Lewinella sp. 4G2: one gene and its partner. The protein of the gene in region 1 interacts with the protein of each later gene in a pairwise test. Links are inferred from orthologs where the notes say so. Each region holds a gene or a part of one and is shown in the gene's direction. Other genes may lie near its edges. The genes, in order: A3850_RS10460 and def.

What was found.
Region 2: the proteins of A3850_RS10460 (region 1) and def interact in binary tests that used the Escherichia coli proteins (3 or more experiments, as listed by UniProt). The link is inferred for Lewinella sp. 4G2 from one-to-one orthologs.

Annotation. Positions count from the first base shown.
Region 1 is NZ_LVWJ02000014.1:2,457,061-2,460,369, reverse strand. What follows is about bases 23-3,006. They hold A3850_RS10460 (aspartate-semialdehyde dehydrogenase), read left to right. Parts: upstream 23-996; coding sequence 997-2,016; downstream 2,017-3,006. Other genes in these bases: A3850_RS10455 (hypothetical protein), read left to right, coding at 2,148-3,006; A3850_RS10465 (class I SAM-dependent methyltransferase), read left to right, coding at 133-804. In the rest of the region: more of A3850_RS10455, read left to right, coding at 3,007-3,309.
Region 2 is NZ_LVWJ02000014.1:1,852,439-1,855,558, forward strand. What follows is about bases 211-3,005. They hold def (peptide deformylase), read left to right. Parts: upstream 211-1,226; coding sequence 1,227-1,784; downstream 1,785-3,005. Other genes in these bases: hutG (formimidoylglutamase), read left to right, coding at 211-651; ruvX (Holliday junction resolvase RuvX), read left to right, coding at 781-1,194; A3850_RS08235 (viroplasmin family protein), read right to left, coding at 1,806-2,480; A3850_RS08240 (TatD family hydrolase), read left to right, coding at 2,539-3,005. In the rest of the region: more of hutG, read left to right, coding at 1-210; more of A3850_RS08240, read left to right, coding at 3,006-3,120. UniProt on the Escherichia coli protein: Removes the formyl group from the N-terminal Met of newly synthesized proteins. Requires at least a dipeptide for an efficient rate of reaction. N-terminal L-methionine is a prerequisite for activity but the enzyme has broad specificity at other positions.

The DNA of each region.
Region 1 (3,309 bases):
GCAACGTTCAACGAAGAGCAAAAGTCCCAGGAAATTTACCGCAACCTATGGGGGGGAGATGATCTCCACGTAGGCATCTACTCCGAAGAGGTAGACAACCCCACCGAGGCCGCCCGCGCTACCACGGACCGGATGCTCCGCTTGCTCCCCCGCATCAAGAAGTCAACCAAAATGTTGGTGCTGCAATCCGGCTTCGGTACCGCCGCTCGCTACATCGCCGAAACGCACATGTGTAAGGTGGAGTGCCTCAACGATAATGAGGTCCAAAATGCCTTTAACCAGAAGAAGATCGAGGAGGCGGAACTACATAAAATGATGCACGTCACCCTCGGCGACGTGGATTACATGCCCTACAATCCGGACAATTTCGATTTCGTCATCGCTCAGGATAGCTTCAGCATCACCGCCAAAAAACGGCAAATGTTCCGCGCTATCCACCGCGTGATGAAGCCCGAGGCTCGGCTCATTTTCTGCGCTATTATGCGTGCGGACCGCGTCAGCCCCGCCGGTAAAGAGCGTATCGCCAGCCTCCCGGTGGAGGAACTCATTACCATGGGCGACTACGAAGATGACGCCCGCCGCGGCTTCTTCCAGAAGGTCTACTCTTTGGACCTATCCAAAAACCTAGCCATTCATTTTGGCAAGTTAGAGGAAGCCCTTGAAAGCAACCGCAAGGAGCTCGTCAAGCAAACCAGCGAGAAATTTGTCAACGAGCGGAAGCGCGTGTGCAAAATTTTCCGAGAATTAGCCGAAGACGGGGACCTTCGCTGGGGTATCATGATGTTCCAAAAGCTCAACAGCTAAACACTGTCTTTTCAGCTAATCCCAACAATCCCATTCTGGCGCTGCCGCAGGTGCCAAGAAAGGAGTGAATACGGGACCAAGCTTGGCGTTCGTAGATGACCATTTAATTGCCGGGCCACCACCCCGAACACAAACAATAGCCCTTACCGGAAAGGCCTACCTTTGTCATTCCCACCCCCTAAAAACAGAAAAATGAAAGTTGCTGTAGTAGGTGCCACCGGTTTGGTCGGCGGCGTAATGTTTCAGGTGCTCAAGGAGCATAACTTCCCCATTTCCGAATTGATTCCCGTAGCCTCCGCGCGTTCGGTTGGTAAAAAGATCGACTACGAAGGAAAGGAGTACACCGTAGTTGGTATGCAGGATGCTATTGACATGCGTCCGGACGTAGCTATTTTCTCCGCTGGTGGCGGCACCAGTAAGGAATGGGCCCCAAAATTCGCCGAAGTAGGCTGCGTTGTCGTGGACAACTCGAGCGCCTGGCGGATGGACCCCACCAAAAAACTGGTCGTCCCCGAAGTGAATGCAGACCAACTTACCAAGGACGATCTCATCATTGCGAACCCTAACTGTTCGACAATTCAAATGGTGCTTTCCCTGGCGCCCCTCCACAAAGCTTTCGGCATCAAGCGCCTGGTGATCTCCACTTACCAATCCTTTACGGGAACCGGCGTACCGGCCGTCAATCAGTACGAGGCAGAAAAGCGGGGAGAGGACACCGCTGGTACGGATCGCCCCTACCACTACCCCATCTTTGAGAATTGCATCCCCCATTGCGATGTATTCCTGGATAACGACTACACGAAGGAGGAGATGAAACTCGTCCATGAAACCCGAAAGATCTTGGGCGACGACAGTATTGCCATCACCGCCACCGCCGTGCGGGTGCCCGTTCACGGTGGCCACAGCGAAAGCGTGAACGTAGAATTTGAGCGCCCCTTTACCGTCGAAAAGGTAAGGGAATTGCTGGCCGCTACGCCGGGCGTAGTTGTTCAGGACGACGTTGCCAATAACCTTTACCCCATGCCGCTGTTAGCTAAACACCGCGACGAGGTATTCGTGGGCCGCATCCGTCGGGATGAATCCATCGAAAATGGGCTCAACCTCTGGATCGTGGCGGATAACCTCCGTAAAGGTGCCGCAACCAATGCCGTACAAATCGCCACTTACCTGGCAGAAAATAACCTGATTGGGTCCGCCGTTTCGGCTTCCTGATTCGGACCGACTACCGTTCCGGAAGCCCCGGAATGAAAGACTAACCCGCCCTATTCATCGGGGCACTGATTTACCCGAAAGCGCAACCGTGTGGGCACTCATTCCCGCCGGTTGCATAACGCAAACTGATTATGAGAAACCGTATTGCCGTCTGGGGGCGTGACGCCCAGGAAAAACGCGTCTTACTGACCATCGAACTACAGGTCAAAGAGAACATCGTCCGCATTCAAACTTACCCCGAGAAGGTTGTAACCGACGAGGTCTACAAACTCTTCATGGAAAAATGGCGCAAGGGCCAGGAAGCAGAACTTCCCGAACCCGACCGCGTAGTCGCCCGCGAGCTCAGCGTAACCGAAGGCCTTCTACCGGACGATCTGAAGGCAGAGCAAACCGACATGATCCTCCGGGCGCAGACCGAGTGGCACTTCCACGTCCTCAGCGCCAAACTCGCTGAGAACTACAAAGCAGAGCTCGCCGAGATCGAAGACCGCGTCGAGCGTGCCACCGAATACAGTTCCGATTTATGGAACCAGGCCAAGCAATTCTGGCAAAAAGTCCAGGGCCAACTTCAGGATAAAACCCTCCTCCGCGAGCAGGGCAACGATATCCGTAAGCGCGTCGACACTACTTTCGACACCCTGAAGAAAATGCGCGACAAGCTCAATGAGCAGTACAAGGAGGAATCCACCAAACAAGTGGCTGCCTTCTCCGGCCTCCTCGAAAAAGCGGAAGGCTCCATTCAGGAGGGCACTCACCTCAACCGCGTCTTTAATGACCTGCGGGATATCCAAAAGAAATTCCACAACGTAAAATTCACCCGCGAAGACCGCGACGCCGTCTATAAACGGATTGACGCCGCCTTTAAGGCCGTCAAGGAGAAACGCGGACAGGGTGGAGCATCCAGCAACAGCGGCGGCGCCGTGGGCCGGATCGAAAGCCGTCTCGAAGGCCTCAAAAAAGCCATGGACCGGATGAAGTCCGGTATCGGCCGTGACAAGGAAGACCTTAAATTCGAACACCGCCGCATTGAGCGTACGGACGGTCAACTCGAGAAGCAGATCCGCCAGGCCAAGGTCGTCATGATCGAATCCCGCATCAACAGCAAACAAGCGAAGCTGGATGATATGGAGAAGACCAAGGCGCAGCTCGAAAAGAAGATCGAACAGGAGAAGAAGAAAGCCGAAAAGCGCGCTAAGAAGGACGCCGAACGCGCCGCCGCCGCAGCAGCAAAGGCTAAGATCGCTGCGGAGATCAGCGAGCGCGAAGTAAGCCCTGAAGAGGCGAGCAAACTAG
Region 2 (3,120 bases), 600 kb from region 1 along the record:
GAAGCCGCGCAAGAGGAACTGGCTCTCCGGGTAAGCCAGATCTGCCAGGCCGGGGGGAAGCCCATCGTTATCGGCGGTGGACACGACATTGCATACGGGCACTTTAGGGGATTGTACGACGCCCACAACGATCCCGGTAGAACCTTTGGCATCATCAATTTCGATGCCCACTTCGATCTCCGGTCGCCCACCAACGGAGCGACTTCGGGTACACCCTTTCGGCAGATACTGACGGAGATGGGGGGAAACGTCCGTTACCTGGCTGCCGGCATCCAGGCGGCCGCCAATACGCCGGAGCTGTTCCGGGTGGCCGAAAAGTATGCGGTTAACGTTTTGTCGGACGAAACCCTGTACGCTAACCCCGAACGGTCACTGCGGCAATTAGCCTTTTTTGCTGCCTCCGTCGACCACCTTTACCTTACGATTGATCTCGATACCTTCCCCGCCGGCGTGGCCCCGGGCGTGAGCGCGCCGAACCCTACGGGAGTTGATCCCCACTTTGTCCTGGGTGCCCTCGCTGAACTATTATCCATCGGTAATACGGTGGGTATGGATATTGCGGAGTTCAACCCCAGATACGATCGGGACGGGGTGACGGCCCGATTGGTCAGCCGGCTGGTGCACCGGGCGGATGAGTATTTGTGGTTGTAGGGAAGTCTTTAGCAATTAAGCCCTTCCCTCCGTTCCAGGTCATCCCTTTGTTCACCCCAATTGCTTGGCACCCGCGGCAGCGCCCGCATCCAAAAACGAAGCTGAATCGTTTACTCTAAAAGTCACTTTATGTCCCGCATCCTGGCCATCGATTACGGCTCCAAAAAGACTGGTATTGCCGTTTCGGACCCCCTGCGCCTGACCGCAAACGGGTTGGAAACCGTCCCGACCTGGCAGCTGCTTGACTGGCTGGATAAGTACCTGGCCGAGGAAGAAGTCGGGGACCTTGTAGTCGGCGAAAGCCTGCACAAAGACGGGACGCCGAACAAGATCAACGACGAGGTGATCGGGTTCGAGCGCAAATTCAGTAAGAAGTATCCCGATATCAAACTGCACCGGCAGGATGAATTTCGGACCTCCAAACGCGCCCTCGAAGCGATGATCGAAATGGGGGTGCCGAAGATGAAACGCCGCGAAAAACACCGCGTCGATAAACTGGCCGCCACCATCATTCTGCAGGATTTCATGGAGACCCTCGCCTAAGCTACATTTGCCCCACCTTAACCATTCCCCCAATGATTCTTCCGATTTACGCTTACGGCCAACCCGTGCTCAAAAAAGTAGCCAAACCCATCACGAAAGACTACCCCGGGCTCGAAAAACTGATCGCGGACATGTGGGAGACCATGGAAAATGCCAACGGCGTCGGCCTCGCCGCCCCCCAAATCGGGAAGAGCATCCGGCTATTTTTGATTGATGCCGGGCCGATGCACGACGAGGGCGAAGAACACCTCGGCAAACGCGGCGTATTCATCAACGCGGAAATCCTCGAAGAAGCCGGCGACGATTGCAGCTACGCCGAAGGCTGCCTCAGCATCCCCGACATCACCGGTGAAGTGGAGCGCGCCGAAGAGATCACCATTCGCTACTACGACGAAAATTTCGTGGAGCACACCGAGACTTTCGATGGCATGAACGCCCGCGTCATCCAACACGAATACGACCACATCGAGGGTATCTTATTCACCGAGTACCTCAAACCCCTCAAACGCCGGATGATCAACCGGAAGCTGGAGAAGATCAAGAAGGGGGAGGCGGATGCGAAGTACCGGATGAAGTTTATACGGACTTAATTACCCGACTACGCTACTAACTCACTTTCTCCCAAAATCCGCCGGAATCTCCCCCCACGCCTTCGTATTCCACTTGTAGATCGGGTTGGTGATGCTATTTTCCTTCAGCCAGGCTTCTCCCTTTTCGATGTATTCGTAGAGGCTTTCGGTCTTTTTTGATTTCTTCAACGTCGTCTTGCACTTCCCTTTTTTGACCCAGCCGATGGCAATTTGGGAGTCACTGTAGATGGGCAGGTCGCCTTTGTCCTGGGCTTTGAGAAACGCGAGGGCGTGGACTAGCGCGAGGAATTCGCCGATGTTATTCGTCCCGAGCGGGAAAGCGCGGTGGAAGAGTTGTTTTTTGCTGGCGGTCGTGACGCCCTGGTACTCCATTTTACCGGGGTTGCCGGAGCAGGCGGCGTCCACGGAAATGCTGTTAGCGAGGATGCCCGGGGTGGTGGGGGCGTTACTTTTGCGTTTGGAAGTTGGGCGCTGCCGCAGGTGCGATGTTTTGTTGTTGGCCGCCACGGCCGCCGTCATGTACCGGTGGAAGCCGCCGTCGTAAGCGGCCTCGGCCTGGGCGCGGGAGGGAAAACTTTTATACTTTGCACCTTTGTAGCCGTCCACTTGCCGTTTGGCTTCCGGCCAGGTCAGGTAGACGCCCGGAACGTGGCCGAGCCAGACGACGTAGAATTTCTTTTGCTTCGTTTTGGGCATGGGGTAAAGGTAGCCCCACCCACCAAATTGAGTGTTCATTACATCCTATCCCCAACCCATGTTGATCGATACCCATACCCACCTCTACAGCGACAAATTTGCGGGCGACCGCGCCGCGATGATGGAGCGCATTCCCGCCGTGGGGGTGGAGCTGTCCATTATGCCGGCCGTGGACTCCAGCAGCCACGCCGCCATGCTGCAATTGGAGGCTGACTACCCCGACCGTACCCTCGCCATGATGGGCCTCCACCCCGTCAGCGTAAAGGCGGATTACGAACAAGAGCTGGCCATAGTCCGGGAATATCTCGACCAGGACCGCAAGTGGGTAGCAATAGGCGAGATTGGGATGGATCTGCACTGGGACGTCACCTTCCGGGAGCAACAAGAAAAAGCTTTCCTCATTCAGTGCGAATGGGCCATTGAGATGGATCTTCCAATTTGTATCCACGCCAGGAAATCCATTGACGAACTACTGGCCCTGATCGAAAGGGTAGGGGATGACCGCCTCCGCGGCGTCTTCCACTGTTTTACCGGAGATTTCCGTCAGGCGGAGCGTGCCATCGAACTGGGGTTCTACCTGGGGATTGGTGGGGTTGCCACTTTTAAGAATGGTGGGCTAGGCCCGGTAATCGAACAAGTG